2 linked regions of the Synechococcus sp. PCC 7335 genome follow. Each later gene encodes a partner of the first gene's protein in a complex. Links are inferred from orthologs where the notes say so. Each region holds a gene or a part of one and is shown on either strand. Other genes may lie near its edges.

Region 1 (8,024 bases):
TTTGTCCGGCTGGCTGGCAACCTGGCGATTCGACAATGATTCCCGATCCGGTGAAATCGAGAGAGTTTTTTGCAGCTGTATAAGTCACTATATGTGTCAGTAACCGTCTAGATGCAGCTTACTCCCAGCAATCTTCAAGGGCTCTTCAATCAGCGCTTTTTCAGAAATTTCCTACCTCTACCTGCTCACTGTCGATTCCAGATTGGAGAAATCCTACCTGATTTTTCTCTGACAGATACTAACCAACAGGTTCATCAGCTCTCTGGCTACAGAGGGAGACCAGTTGTAGTGCTCTTCACTCGGATCTTCACTGAAAAGCAGTACTGCCCTTTTTGCTACCCGCACATCCTATCGGTGAATAAAGCGTACAGCCAGTTTGTTGGGCTAGGGGTAGCTGCGTTGATGGTGACAAGTACAGATGCGCTCCAAAGTCAAAAAATACAGCGGGATCTTTCCCTGCAGCTACCACTGCTAGTCGATTCAGACTGCAAGGTCTTCCGTAGGTACGGAACGGGCCAGGCGCTAGGAGCACCGTTACCTGCCCAGTTTGTCTTGGATGCTCAGGGCCGACTGCGCTTCCAGCACTTATTTTCTTTTGCACATACAAATGCGACGCCTGAGCGATTGCTCTGGGCGGTCAGAAACCTATAAGAAGGCGCCTATATCCAGCGAATAATAGCTAGGTAGGCATACGCTAAAAACAACGGAGAAGGAGGGATTCGAACCCTCGATGAAGTTTACACCCCATAACTCCTTAGCAGGGAGCCGCTTTCAACCACTCAGCCACTTCTCCTAGAGTGAGCAACCATAATACCAAGAACTCTGCGAAAGCTCTAGCAAAATTTTGAGGTAATTTGAGAGGTGGCTTGGTTTGATAGCGTCACTCTAGGTAAGCGATGTTTAAATCCACAAAGGATTTCCCAAGAAATGGTGCCGGCAAGTTCGGCCCACTCGTCAGCGTGTAGGCAGTGATATTGAGTTCGCCCCAAGAGGGTAACGATGTCACCTTCTTGAACGCTTTCAAGGTCTGAAACATCAATTATGAGCTGATCCATTGTGATTGCACCAATTTGATTCACTCGCTGTTCGTTGACAACGACTTGCATTTTATTGGAGAGAATCCGTGGAACGCCGTCCGCATAGCCAATACCAACAATTGCGATTTTCATCGACTTAGGCGCAATGAACTGATAGCTGTAGCTGACACCTGTGTGAGCGTCTATCTCCTTAATATGGGTGATGCGAGCTTTAAGCTCTAGAACTGGCTGTAGCTCAACTTTGAGCTTATCCCTTAGGTGTGGTGCAGGATAGAGTCCGTAGGTAGCTAACCCCATGCGCACCATATCGTAGTGAAACGTTGGTGCTATTAAGGCAGCAGCAGAGTTAGCAATGTGGAGCCGAACGGGAAGAAGGCTTTCTTGTTTGAGCCGAGCGATCGCCTGCTTAAATCGGTCGTGCTGCAATCGCATTACTGTCTGGTCGAGGCTATCAGCAGTCGCAAAATGAGAGCAAAGACCAACCGTTTCTAGATAAGGTAGCTGACGAACAAAGCGGACGAATTCTACAGCTCGCTGCCAGCTAAAGCCAAGCCTCGACATGCCGGTATCTAGCTGGATGTGAACTTGAACGGGCGTGCGCTGGTCCTTTAGCGTCTCAGAAAAGACCAAGGCTTGTTTGGGATTGACAATAACTGGCTGTAAATTCCAATGCGCGATCGCCCTGACTTCCGCCGAGTCATTCACCGCGCCCATTACTAGGATAGGCACGTCGATGCCTGCCTGCCTCAGTTCTATTCCCTCCGGCACCGTCGCTACGCCTAGCCAAGTTGTACCAGCCGCGATCGCCACATCAGCAACCATCACCGCCCCGTGGCCATACGCATCAGCCTTAACCACAGAGAGCAAATCAGTACCCTTTGGCAACATTGCTTTGAGTACCTTCACATTATGGGCTAGCGCCGTTAGGTTGATTTCGACCCAAGCCCTGGCACAGCGCATAGGTGATAGTGCAGGTGTTGCCTCCCAGCTCAGCATAGCGACCTCAAAAGAATGAAAGGAATGAAAAGAACCCGTGAAAAAGTGGATGGATTCTTTCAGGAAACCAGTGTAGCAGCGCTCAAACCTTCGGAATTCCTTGGCTATGCTACTATCTATTCAGGATTTGGCGTACTAGTACATGAGTAAGGTTCTCGTTTTAAATGCCTCCTATGAACCGCTAAACATTACCAGTTGGCGACGTGCGGTTGTGCTCATCATTAAGGGCAAAGCTGAGCAGATTGAGCAGCGAGAGGAACAGATTTATCCCGACTTTCCATTGCCTACCGTCATTCGATTACGCCACTACGTTCGCATCCCCTACAAAGACATTCCCCTAACCCGCCGCAATCTACTCCATCGTGATAACCACTCTTGTCAATACTGCGGCTATACAGGTGAGACATTAACATTAGATCACGTCATTCCTAGATCACGCGGGGGTGGCGATTCATGGGAAAATATTGTTAGTGCCTGCGTACGCTGCAACGTCAAAAAAGGTAGCCGCACTCCCAGAGAAGCCGAAATGCCCTTAGCGAACCAACCGCGAAAACCACACAGTAGCCTGTATTTTGAAATATCTAGGCACGTACGTGGTGGTGTCCATCAAGAATGGCGTAGATATGTGATTGGATTAAACTAAACAGCCTTAAAACTCAACAGCATCAATTAGTAGCGTTGGTTAAAATGAGCATAGTCACACTTATATACAACCGCGCTATCAACAACTACCATCCTTAGAGCTGCCGCTCTTTTGTTTAGATCTCTTGCTTGTTTAGATCTCTTGCTCTTTTATTTGAGGTATCTCCTCAGCAGCTTGGCTCTAAGTGACTTAAACAGTAAGTGACCTGAACAGAAATTACTTAACCTAGGTACTTGCACCTGTAGAGAAGAACCTAAAAGTACTACGAACGCAAGGACTGATAGCCATAAACAAAACAGGCCATAAACCCCACTATCTATCTGCGCTCATATCCGTCAGAATAAAAGACTATTAGATTACTGTAAACGTCACTCCCCTAGAAGCACTTTGTTAGACGAAGGCACTTTATCAAAAGATAGGCAACCTCTTAGCACCGATGAATCATCAGTGACAGGTACGCTTGCTTCAAAAGCAACGGACTCAGTGACAGCTGGCCAGACAGACAAATTGCGTCGTGCGGCTGGATTTGAAAGTAACCCTACAGAAGCACTCGAAAAGCTACTAAAAAAGCATAGCGGTACCCATCAGATCGTTCTCTTGCAAGACTTTCCTGATCCTGATGCGCTATCTTCGGCTTGGGCTTACCGTTTGATGGCAAATGCCTACAACATCCAATGCGATATCTACTACTCAGGGACCCTTAGCCATCAAGAAAACATCGCTCTAGTCAAGCTGACCAATCTGCCAGCAAAACGGTGGCCAGTGGGTGCGAAAGACACGCCTGATCTGTCTGAATATCAGGGCTACGTTTTAGTGGATACGCAGGGCACAACTAGTCACCTGACCAAAAAAGTTCAAGACGCCGAACTCCCGCTGTTGCTTGTTGTCGATCATCACGCCCCGCAGGGGAAGCTTTTGGGTGAACTCATTGATATCCGACCAGATATCCATGCAACAGCGACGATCATGACTGAGTACTTGCGCTCTGGAATTGTTCAGCTAGATCGCAGTAATGATAACCATGTGAAGTGTGCGACGGCGCTGATGCATGGACTACGTTCTGATACAAGTCACCTCCTGCAAGCATCGGAGCCTGATTTTTTAGCGGCAGCTTTCTTAAGTAAATACTACGACGCGCAGCTATTGAGCGCAGTGCTGCAAGCTTCACGATCGCGTCGGGTAATGGATGTGATCGAGCGATCGCTGCGCAACCGTCAAATACAAAACAGTGTCTCCATTGCCGGGGTAGGCTACCTTCGCTATGAAGATAGAGATGCCATCCCTCAAGCCGCAGATTTTTTAGTGACCGAGGAGAATGTTCACACAGCGGTTGTCTACGGCATCGTTCATGACGAGGACGAGGAAAAAGAGCTGGTCGTAGGCTCTTTAAGAACGAACAAGATTACGCTTGATCCAGATGAATTTATCAAAGAAGCTTTAGGCCAAGACAATCACGGACGGTTTTTTGGAGGCGGACGTTCTATGGCAGGCGGCTTTGAGATTCCGATTGGCTTTCTGTCTGGCTACTATGAAAATAGCGACTACAACCGCCAGAAATGGGAAGTGTTCGACAAGCAAATCAAGCAAAAGCTGCAGCGGTTGGTCAATCCTGAAAACGGTGTACTAAATACCGATTAGGAATCCGAGTAGTGAGATACTAAAAAAGCATTGACTTTGACTGACCCGATCAGGACCCTCACTATGACAACGATGCTACACCAATACCGACCAGGCTTAGAAGGGGTTCCAGCTACGCAGTCGAGTATTAGCCATGTAGACGGTAAGAGTGGAATACTAGAGTATCGCGGCATCAAAATAGAGGACCTTGCTCGCAGTAGCACTTTTTTAGAAAGCTCTTACCTATTGATTTGGGGCGGATTACCAACTCAGGCCGAACTAGACGTTTTTAAACACGAAGTTCAATATCACCGTCGGCTGAAGTATCGCATTCGAGACATGATGAAATGCTTTCCAGAAAGCGGTCATCCGATGGATGCATTACAGGCATGCGCCGCCGCATTGGGTCTATTCCACTCTAAGCGAGAGCTGAATGATCCTGCCTATGTACAAAATGCAGTTGTCCGACTGCTGGCGAAGATTCCGACAATGGTGGCTGCTTTTGAACTGATGCGTAAAGGGAATGATCCCGTTCAGCCCAGAGACGATCTCGACTATGCCTCCAATTTTCTATATATGCTCAATGAAAGGGTGCCAGATGCCCTATCCGCGAGGATTTTTGATGTGTGCTTAATCTTGCACGCTGAGCATACTATCAATGCCTCTACCTTCTCTGCGATGGTGACAGCTTCTACCCTAACCGATCCCTATGCGGTGGTAGCCTCTGCGGTCGGCACATTAGCAGGGCCGCTGCACGGCGGGGCTAACGAAGAGGTGATCGCTATGCTAGAGGAAATTGGCTCTGTCGATAACGTGCGGCCCTATATCGACGCGCGAATTGCCAACCGTGAGAAGATTATGGGCTTTGGTCACCGGGTGTATAAGGTAAAAGACCCCAGGGCAGTCATTCTACAGGGACTGGTCGAACAGCTATTTGAGAAAGTTGGCCGTGATGCCTATTACGATATTGCGCTAGAGCTGGAGCTGGTGGTGGAAGAAAAACTGGGCCACAAGGGAGTCTATCCTAATGTGGACTTCTATTCTGGACTGGTGTATCGCAAGCTAGGAATTCCGTCCGATCTATTTACGCCAATCTTTGCGATCGCACGTGTGGCTGGCTGGCTAGCTCACTGGAAAGAACAAATCAGTACAAACAGAATCTTTCGCCCCACCCAGATATACGAAGGCTTACATGCGCAGCCCTACCTCCCTATCGATAAAAGACCCGATATTTGGGACAAATAGTCCCTATATCGCTCAGTCCTTTATATCGCGACGACTCCACCGTTGAACGCGGCTCCTTAGCGACAGTGCGAGTACAGTTCGAGTACAGAGTTCTCAAGTCCAAAGTTCAACGGTGTAAAGCCCTAGTCTTCTAGCATAATCACCCGGTGATGGGCATCACCCCCCTTTACAATTTCCAAGACTACATAGACTATGTATCCAGTGACGATTTTCAGGAACTCCAGCCCCTTCGGCATTTGCCGAAGGGGTTTTATTGTCGACTACTTTTATTAGGGTCATAGGCTTTATCTATCGCTCTAGGTCGTGTTTGCAATATAGATAGAGCGTATAGAAGTTGATTAAGCGTTAGAATCTGTTAAAGCAATGTATCTAGACACCGCAAAACGTCTTTTATTAGCATGACTCCAGGGATTGACCTTCAAGGGACCTTCGTTCAAGCACTGATAGATTTGGGTCTGCCGACAGGCGCAGCCAAAACAGTTTGGATTCCACTGCCGATGTTACTTATGCTGATTGTGGCAACAGTCAGCATTTTTATTTGCGTTTGGCTAGAGCGAAAAATTTCCGCAGCCGCACAGCAGCGGGTTGGTCCTGAGTATATTGGCCCATTAGGTGCGCTGCAGGCTGTAGCAGACGGAGTCAAGCTTATCTTTAAAGCTGATATTACGCCTGCCAAAGCAGACCCTTGGCTCTTTATAATCGGTCCTGCGGTCGTAGTCATTCCCGTCTTTCTGTCTTTTCTAATCGTTCCATTTGGTCAAAATCTGGTTATCACCGACTTGGGTATTGGCATCTTTCTATGGATCTCTCTTTCGAGCATCACGCCCATTGGGCTATTGATGGCCGGCTATTCTTCGAACAATAAGTACTCTTTACTGGGCGGCTTACGCGCCGCAGCTCAGTCAATTAGTTACGAGATTCCACTTGCACTCGCTGTTCTAGCAGTTGTAATGATGTCCAATGGACTAAGCACAATTGACATTGTCAATCAGCAATCTGGCTATGGCATCTTGAGTTGGAATATCTGGCGGCAGCCGGTAGGATTCGTCATCTTTTGGATCTCTGCCTTAGCAGAGTGCGAACGTCTCCCCTTTGATCTACCTGAAGCAGAGGAAGAGCTAGTAGCAGGCTACCAAACTGAATACACCGGGATGAAGTTTGGTCTGTTCTATGTAGGCTCTTACGTCAACCTGATGCTATCTGCGCTGATTGTATCAGTGCTATATCTAGGCGGTTGGAGCTTTCCTGTACCAGTTGAGAGCATCACGGCACTGCTAGGAATTGATGCCAACGTGGCCTGGGTACAGATTCTGACGGCAGCCTTAGGGATCGTGATGACAATGATCAAGGCATATTTGCTGGTATTTCTGACTATCTTGCTTAGATGGACGGTGCCTCGCGTTAGGATTGACCAGCTGCTTGATCTGGGCTGGAAGTTTCTACTCCCAATTGCTTTAGTAAACTTACTAGCAACCGCTGGACTTAAGCTGACGTTTCCAGGCGCGTTCGGCGGCTAAACCTAGTGTTGACGCTCGCTAATGTCGACTAGCATTAGTGCTTTCACTCGACTGCTTATCGCCTTCTTTTTTCTACTGCTTACCTATCTAGACTTCGTGCCATGTTGAACTTCTTAAAACAAGTTGGTGACTACGCTAAAGAAACGGCCCAGGCAGCAAAGTTTATCGGGCAAGGGCTCTCTGTAACTTTTGATCACATGAAGCGTCGCCCGGTAACGGTTCAGTACCCATACGAGAAGGTGATTCCGTCTGAGCGCTATCGAGGCCGTATTCACTTCGAATTCGACAAGTGTATTGCTTGCGAAGTCTGTGTGCGGGTTTGCCCCATTAACTTACCGGTAGTCGATTGGGAATTTAATAAAGCAGCGAAGAAGAAGGTGCTTAACCACTACAGTATCGACTTTGGGGTGTGCATCTTTTGCGGTAACTGTGTCGAGTATTGTCCAACTAACTGCCTGTCGATGACAGAAGAATACGAGCTCTCAGCCTACGATCGACATGATCTGAATTATGACAACGTCGCTTTAGGCCGTCTGCCCTACAAAGTCACTAACGATCCAATGGTGACGCCGATGCGTGAGTTTGCCTACTTGCCCAAGGGTGTGATGGACCCCCATGATCTGCCAGTAGGCAGTCAAAGAGCAGGCAGGTTGCCCAAAGATATTTTGGCAGAAATGGAAGCGCAGCAGGCCAAAGAGGACTCTGCAAAAGACCCTGCAAAGAGCGCCACAGAGAACTAGCTGAATACGTTTGCGGCTCACTTGTGGTTCAGTTTAGTAGTGTTTGGTCAACGTCTGTATTCGATATGTGTATTGAGAGGAGAACATCATTTTGATATTGGCTTTAGATTCTGCGCCGTTTAGCTTGGCAGAAGGAGTACAGGTTGTCTCTTTTGGACTGCTAGGTCTAATTATGGTAGTTGGGGCGCTAGGCGTTGTGCTGCTCTCTAGTATTGTGTACTCAGCTTTT
Region 2 (7,991 bases), 3.4 Mb from region 1 along the record:
GTTTGTGGCTAGGAAAGATTCGTGACTACCACAAATGACTTTGGCTGTCCCTGATACGACAATCCAGTGTTCATTGCGGTGCTGATGGGTTTGTAGGCTAAGCCGGTGACCAGGCTTTACTTCAACGCGCTTTATTTTGTAGCGTGTTCCTTCTTCTAAAACACTAGCGGACCCCCACGGACGCTGCTTTTGCGTAGTACCTTTATCAGAGTCGGAGAACGCTTCAGATGAAGACACCCTGTTGGCTACGGATGCCTTTTCTCCATTAAGTGGTTTCTGTTTGTCTGTCATAGCTATAGCTGTCTATCAGCCCAAAACGCTACATCGGTAAGTTGCCCTTTGATGCAAAGACAGAGAATTAAGTACTCACCCATCATATCCTCTACCAATGAGCTGAAGCAGATTGCAAGCTCAAACTGGGTTGATATCAATGTTCTAGAGACTCTAGTCACGAGCTGAGTTTCCGCTCTCGTAACAAGGCAAAGACGCTACACGAGCCGGATCTCTGAACGGTTAGCCGAATCGAAGTGTGACGGCTTCTCATGGCCGACTACAACCGTTGCTACCAGCTCACAGAATTCGTCTAGTAAAGCCTTTAGACACGACGAAGGACTGCTCCGTCACTATGGCTACAGGTTGGCATCAACGGTTTGGATGAAGATGAGCGAATCAAAATCCTCAACTTTGTTTTTATCCGGTCCTATCTGCCTTTTGGCCTTTCGCCTTTGACAAGCTGCCAGCATTCTTGAGCAATTGCCCAATCTTCTTGAGTATGAATTACGAGCACCCTGACTTTAGACTCACAGGTTGCGATATCTATATCAGTGGGTAAACTGTTGTTCTTTTCATTATCTATCTGCAAGCCCAAGAATTCCATTGACTCGCACACTGATAGCCTCAACCAGGCTGCATTCTCTCCGATTCCGCCGGTAAATGCGATCACGTCCACGCCGCCCAAGGCCATAATCATTGATCCTATACAAGCTTTTAGCCGATACAAGTAAAGATCTTTTGCTAGCTGGGCTCTTTTATTGTTCTGTTGGATTTCTGCCTGCACTGCCCGTAGATCATGCGATACACCCGAAACGCCTAGCAAGCCTGACGCTTTGTTCAACAGCTGATCAAGCTCATCGACACTCATGCCCTGACGCATCAAGTGAATTAGAATACCTGGATCAACAGCGCCTGATCGGGTACCCATCATCAGGCCATCTAGGGGTGTGAATCCCATAGTCGTATCAATACTCTTTCCATTTTTAACCGCTGCAAGTGAGCCACCATTACCAAGATGGCAGGTAATCAGTCTTAGGCTGCTCAACGCTTGTTCTAGAATTTGGCTAGCTTTTTGAGTACAGTATTGATGGCTAATGCCGTGAAATCCATAGCGACGAATGCCTTGTTCTACCCAGTCGTATGGACCAGGATAGATACTAGCCACTGAGGGCATTTGGCTATGAAAAGCCGTATCGAAAACCGCAACTTGAGGAATATCTGGCAGTAGCTGTTCCATCAGCTCAATACCCTCTAGATTTGCCGGATTATGGTTAGGCGCGAGGGAAATTAGCCGGTGGATAGTTTGTTTAACAGTAGGAGTAACTGTGACGCTAGACTGATAGTCGGCTCCGCCGTGTACAACGCGGTGTCCAACTACGTCAATATCCAAAAGTTCTGAAATTACTTTGGTTGGTCCGTGATGAAGCAGACCTAGCAGATGTAGAATGCTTTCTTTTCGAGATGATCTTTCTATCGTTTCTGAGTGCTTTTCTCCAGTATGAGATTTGACAACCAGCTGCGCTGAGTTCTCTTTTGTCCAGTCTAGTTGGCCTTCCCATAGTGGTTCAGACGGGTGGCCAGGCAGCGTCTCGTTTGGAATCTCATAAAGGGCGCTCTTTTGACTACTAGAACCGGCATTTAGAACAAATATCTTCATAGCAGCGCCTAGTAAATAAGATCAAGTGCCTTCGCGATCGCGCAACTGCTTGGGCAAATGATTGCGATCGCCGAGCCTTTGCAACATCGGACCGTGAGTGCCAAATTTGACAACGCTGACGGTAGCAACTGGCATATCAATGCGATCTCGATACCGCCCTAGGTCGATTCCTAGCAGATTGCATAGGATGATTCGAATAGTTGCCTTATGAGAAACCACTAAGACATTTCCATTTGTGTACTTCTCCTCTATCTCAGCAATGACTAAAGAAGCTCTACTGGCAATTTGAATTGTAGTCTCGCCCTCCGTTGGTGGATTCCATGCAGGTTCTCTTTGCCAGCGTATGTAGTCTTCAGCGTATTGTTTACAAACTTCTGCTTGCGTACTATCTTCCCACTTGCCATAGTTGATCTCTTTAAGACCCTCCCTTAATTTCGGCTCTATCCCTAGGGCGTCACACAGCGGTTTGGCGGTCGCTATCGTGCGCTTCATGGGGCTGCAGAAAATTGCCTCCCAAGGCTGCTGCTTGTATGCATCTGCAAATGCCTGTGCCATCTGCTTTCCAGGCGCTGTTAGCTCCGGGTCTAAGAAGCCGCAGAAACCACCCGTTTGACTATGAGTGGTTTCTCCATGGCGCAGAAAATAGAGATGTAGGCTCATTGAGAAGAAAATCCTGCTACTGGTGAATAGGTCTTTCTCAGCATAGTTAGGTGTTGGCCTCGCTAGATGAGAAATTCCCTAAACAAAGCGGACCTACACCTAATAGGGCCACTTCCAGTTCACCAGCTCTTCTGGGTCTGTACCATGCTCATGCGCGTAGCTTAAACATTCAATGATTTTGTTCTTCATGCGCTCTTTTACATGGCCCGCTGCCGATCCTAGAGACGGTACTCTGTCAATTACATCAATCACGAGGCCAAACCTATCAATTTGGTTATTAATGGCTAGCTCCAAAGGCGTATTAATATTGCCTTCTTCCTTGTAGCCCCGTACATGAATGCGATCTTGATTAGAGCGACGATACACCAGTTTGTGAATCAGCCAGGGATAACCGTGAAAGTTGAAGATGACTGGCTTGTCTGGGGTAAACAGAGAGTCAAAGTCTCTGTTTGATAGCCCATGAGGATGTTCGCCCTCTGACATCAGCTTAAACAAATCAACCACGTTGATAAAACGCACTTTCAAGGAGGGAAACTCTTCTCGTAAGATAGCAGTTGCTGCTAAAGCCTCCTGGGTAGGGATATCGCCACAGCAAGCCATCACTACATCAGGAACATCTGGCTCGGTACCACAGTCATCATTACTAGCCCAGTCCCAGATCCCAATACCTTTGGTACAGTGCCGAATCGCCTCATCCATCGGTAGATACTGTAGATGCTTTTGCTTGTCAGAGATGATGACGTTGATATAGTCAACGCTGCGAAAGCAGTGATCAGCGACTGAAAGTAGGCAGTTCGCATCTGGTGGGAAATAGGCACGAACAACCTCTGGGCTTTTGTTCGTAATGAGATCTACATAGCCTGGATCTTGGTGGCTAAATCCATTGTGGTCTTGCCGCCATACTAGAGAAGAGAGCAAGATATTTAGCGATGAGACCGACTGCCGCCAGGGGACGTGATTTTTGCAGATATCCAACCATTTGGCATGCTGGTTGAACATAGAATCGACTACGTGGGCAAAGGCTTCGTAGGTATGAAAGAGTCCGTGCCGTCCGGTTAGCAGATAGCCTTCTAGCCAGCCTTGTAAGGTGTGTTCGCTCAGCATCTCCATCACCCGGCCATCTCGGGCGAGGTTGCCACCGTCTTCGTCCTCTGGGTATAGCTCTGCCATCCACACTTTCTTAGTGGTATCGTAGACGTCTTGCAATCGATTGGAGGCTGTCTCATCAGGCCCCATTAGCCGGAAGTTGTTAGGATTATCGCGAAAGATATCGCGCATGAGCTGGCCCAACACTTTCGTATTCTCGTATTCCTCTACGCCGTGCCGTTCCATTTGGATGGCATAGTCTTGGAAACGCGGCATCTTTAGCGCTCTGCGGAGCAGGCCACCGTTGGCATGGGGATTTGCGCTCATCCGGCGGCTTCCTTTAGGCGCAAGCTCTTTTAGCTCAGGGACAAGTGTGCCGTTTTCGTCAAAGAGTTCTTCGGGCTTGTAGCTACGCATCCAGGCTTCTAGCCTTCGCAGGTGGTCTTCGTTGCTGTGCATACCGCCCATGGGCACTTGGTGCGATCGCCAGAAATCTTCTACCTTTTTGCCATCGACTTGATCGGGTCCTGTCCATCCTTTGGGCGATCGCAATACAATCATCGGCCAGCGCGGACGCTTGACATTGCCATTAACTCTTGCTTCTCGCTGGACTTCCTTAATCTTGATGATGCACGCTTCCATGGTTTCAGCCATCTTCCTGTGCATCTGGGCTGGGTCGCTGCCTTCTACGAAATAGGGCGTATAGCCATAGCCCCTGAACATATACTCCAGCTCCTCGTGGGAGATTCTAGCGAAGATGGTAGGGTTCGCAATCTTGTACCCGTTCAAATTCAGAACCGGTAGAACAGCGCCGTCACGAGCTGGATTAATGAACTTGTTAGAGTGCCAAGCGGTTGCGAGCGGACCTGTTTCAGATTCCCCATCACCGACCACACAGCAAGTGATTAAATCAGGATTATCTAAAACTGAACCATAGGCGTGAGAGAGGCTATAGCCTAGCTCGCCACCTTCGTGGATTGATCCAGGCGTCTCTGGGGTCACGTGGCTACCAATATCGCCCGGGAAAGAGAACTGCTTAAAGAAGCGCTGCATGCCCTCTTCATCTTCACTTTTATCTGGATAGGTCTCTGAGTAAGTCCCTTCTAGATATACCGGACCTAGTACCCCTGGCGCACCGTGACCTGGCCCGGCGACAAAGATCATATCTAGATCGTACTTCTTAATCAGGCGATTGCAGTGAACATAGGTAAAGCTCAAAGCAGGAGAAGCACCCCAGTGGCCTAATAACCTGTGCTTGACGTGCTTTTTGGTGAGAGATTCCTTAAGTAGTGGATTATCACGCAAATAGATCATGCCAACTGCCAAATAGTGGCAAGCCCGCCAATAAGCATCTATCTTGTTCAGTTCATCTTCGGATGGTGGCGTGATATCTAGTGAAGCAATCGACTCAGAAGATTGAGAGGAGACAATAGCAGTCATGGTGGTTCCTAGCAGTGGCAACTGTGCTTTTGCCCAAAGTTTATAAATGGTGTCTTGTTCTTACTGTGTCTTAAAATACTTCTACTTTCTCTGAGTACTGCTGCCATCTAAAATCTCTCAATGATTTAGATAGAGAATATCTAAGATGAAACCTGAGTATGTCAATAGAAGCTATAAAGCTCGAACAATACAATCCTTTTTGGACAGATATCTGTATAGCTCTGTAATACAATTTGCGCAAGACAAATGCAATTTGTCTTTTTCTATAAAGACAATACGGTTAAGATCTGATTCTTACTAGAGGTAATCTTTTATGTCTGCTAAATCGGAGAAAGCGGCCTATCAAGAAGCCGTTGAAGCTAGGGTTAAGGCATTAGATGCTCAAGTCGAAACGCTAAAAGCTAAAGCAGAGATCGCAAAGGCCGACGCAAAAGTTAAGTATCAAGCGCAGCTCGACGAGTTACAAGTCAAGCAAACTGAGTTGGCCGCTAAGCTAGAGTCTATGAAAGGCTCGGCGGAAAATGCTTGGGAAGAAATAAAGGTAGGCGTAGAGTCGGCCTGGAGTGAGCTTCAGATTGCATTTGATAAGGCGAAAGCAAAATTTGATGATGTGTAGTTGATAGCTGTATATAGAGATGACATAGAAAATAAGGAGATGACGCAAATTTGAAGTGTCATCTCCTTTTTCTTTACTTTATTTTCAGATGTTCTATAGCTTTCGCCACTTAGCTCTACACATTTTCTAGGGCTAAGACCCTTAATGCATGAAGAGCTAAGTGGTCAGCAACAGCCGTAGGCTTTGCCTTCTCGCAGAGTATGCATCCGGCCATTGCTATGTGTAGGATTTGTCTGTCTATCTATCTACGGAACCCATGATGATATCAATGCTGCCTAGGATTGGCATGATATCTGCTAACTTCACCCCTTTGAGTAAGTTAGGCAGAATTTGCAGGTTGTTGAAGTCCGCAGCGCGAATCTTCCATCTCCACGGGAAGACATTGTTTTCACCGATGATGTAGACACCGACTTCGCCCTTACCTGTTTCTACTCTGACGTAGTGCTCACCTTCAGGAATCTTGAACGTCGGAGCGATCTTCTTGCCTGCAAACTGGTAGTCAAAGTCGTTCCATTCAGACTTTGGACCGCCTGCCATCCGCTTGGCTTCTAAATTTTCGAATGGACCACCAGGCAAGCCTTTAATGGCCTGACGAATGATTTTTACTGACTCGCGCATCTCGTTGATCCGCACGATGTAGCGAGCAAAGCAATCGCCCTCAGTAGCCCACTGCACATCCCAATCGAGTTCATCGTAGCACTCGTAGTGGTCGACCTTACGCAAATCCCACTTCACTCCGGAGGCTCGCAGCATCGGTCCTGAGCAGCCCCAGTTGATGGCATCCTCTCGTGACATAGTGCCAACGCCTTCTACGCGGCGACGGAAGATAGGGTTGTCGGTGATCAGCTTTTCGTACTCATCAACTTTGGGATCAAAGTAGTCGCAAAAGTCTTCGCACTTTTCTGTCCAGCCGTAGGGCAAGTCAGCCGCGACGCCACCAATGCGAAAGTAGTTGTTGTTGATTAGACGCGCGCCAGAAGCGGCTTCCCATAGATCATAGATTAGCTCGCGTTCACGGAAGATATAGAAGAAGGGCGTTGTGGCGCCGCAATCGGCCATGAAGGGGCCAAGCCAAAGCAGATGGTTAGCAATGCGGTTTAGCTCTAGCATGATCATGCGGATGTAGCTAGCGCGCTTGGGTACTTCGATATCGGCTAGTTTTTCAGGCGCGTTAACGGTGATAGCTTCGTTGAACATGCCTGCTGCATAGTCCCAGCGGCTGACATAGGGGACGAACATGACGTTTGTCCGGTTCTCAGCAATCTTCTCCATACCACGGTGCAAGTAGCCGATCACAGGTTCAACGTCAATAACGTTTTCGCCATCAAGCGTAACGATTAGCCGGAGCACCCCGTGCATAGAGGGATGGTGAGGACCCATGTTGATAACCATGGGTTCGGTCTTGGTTTGCAGTGTCGTAGCCATTGCTTAGCAGGCGTCCTTATGCGTATTTCGTCAGTGGCCTTATTGTCGTACCTTTACTTTAAAGATTCAACGTCCAAAAGCACTAGTCTGCCCTGATTATACAGGCAGTGTCTATTCTACGTGTCACTTGATATGCCTGAAGATGTTACAGCTCAGCCTTTCTTTCATGTTCCTGTCTTGAGCGAGCAGGTGCTAGCAGGTCTGCAGATTGAAGATGGAGGACGATACCTAGACGCTACGGTAGGTGGCGGTGGCCATAGCGAGCTGATCTTGAAGGCCGCACGCAACGTTGAATTAGTTGCGCTTGATCAAGATTTACAGGCGCTATCGGCAGCGAAGAAGCGGCTAGAAGTGTGGCGCGATCGCACAACATTCATTCACACCAACTTCTCACGCTACGAACCGGGGGGTCGCAAGTTCGATGGCATCCTCGCTGATATCGGTGTTAGCTCTACCCAGCTAGATCAGGCCCAGCGAGGGTTTAGCTTTCGACAAGAGGCACCGCTAGATATGCGGATGGATAGTACGCAAGAACTGATGGCTAAAGAGATTGTCAACCACTGGGATGAGAAGGCGATCGCAGACACTATTTACGAATACGGCGAAGAGCGGCTATCTCGGCGAATTGCTCGGCGAATCGTTGAGAAAAGGCCGTTCAGCACGACCACAGAACTAGCCTGGGAAGTTGCTGGTGCATATCCAGCCAAGGCACGCCACGGACGCATTCACCCGGCTACACGGACGTTTCAGGCGTTGCGGATTGCGGTAAATGGTGAGCTAGACGTGCTCAAAACGCTGCTGGCAAAGGCGCCTGACTGGCTAAACCCAGGTGGG

What was found.
Region 2: the proteins of nuoH (region 1) and S7335_RS19290 are in contact, whole or in part, in a cryo-EM structure (PDB 6ZJN), measured with the Thermus thermophilus proteins. The link is inferred for Synechococcus sp. PCC 7335 from one-to-one orthologs. Residues at the interface, in WP_096411122.1 of Thermus thermophilus: Ala224, Glu225, Gln226, Glu227, Ala295, Trp297, Phe298, Arg299; in WP_223903221.1 of Thermus thermophilus: Pro35, Ser36, Asp139, Gly141, Ala142.

The regions. Positions count from the first base shown.
Region 1 is NZ_DS989904.1:1,248,525-1,256,548, reverse strand. The notes cover bases 5,035-7,995. They hold nuoH (NADH-quinone oxidoreductase subunit NuoH), read left to right. Parts: upstream 5,035-5,936; coding sequence 5,937-7,055; downstream 7,056-7,995. Other genes in these bases: S7335_RS05615 (NADH-quinone oxidoreductase subunit J), read left to right, coding at 7,893-7,995; ndhI (NAD(P)H-quinone oxidoreductase subunit I), read left to right, coding at 7,157-7,795; S7335_RS05630 (citrate synthase), read left to right, coding at 5,035-5,538. Outside these bases: S7335_RS05660 (peroxiredoxin), read left to right, coding at 1-83; S7335_RS05655 (peroxiredoxin family protein), read left to right, coding at 112-651; alr (alanine racemase), read right to left, coding at 834-2,033; S7335_RS05640 (HNH endonuclease), read left to right, coding at 2,176-2,676; S7335_RS05635 (bifunctional oligoribonuclease/PAP phosphatase NrnA), read left to right, coding at 3,064-4,314; more of S7335_RS05630, read left to right, coding at 4,378-5,034; more of S7335_RS05615, read left to right, coding at 7,996-8,024. UniProt on the Escherichia coli protein: NDH-1 shuttles electrons from NADH, via FMN and iron-sulfur (Fe-S) centers, to quinones in the respiratory chain. The immediate electron acceptor for the enzyme in this species is believed to be ubiquinone.
Region 2 is NZ_DS989904.1:4,610,989-4,618,979, reverse strand. Bases 5,064-7,991 are described here. They hold S7335_RS19290 (NAD(P)H-quinone oxidoreductase subunit H), read right to left. Parts: upstream 7,158-7,991; coding sequence 5,970-7,157; downstream 5,064-5,969. Other genes in these bases: rsmH (16S rRNA (cytosine(1402)-N(4))-methyltransferase RsmH), read left to right, coding at 7,290-7,991; S7335_RS19295 (hypothetical protein), read left to right, coding at 5,430-5,732; S7335_RS19300 (phosphoketolase), read right to left, coding at 5,064-5,116. Also shown: S7335_RS19315 (phosphomannose isomerase type II C-terminal cupin domain), read right to left, coding at 1-291; S7335_RS19310 (acetate/propionate family kinase), read right to left, coding at 701-1,930; S7335_RS19305 (histidine phosphatase family protein), read right to left, coding at 1,952-2,590; more of S7335_RS19300, read right to left, coding at 2,690-5,063.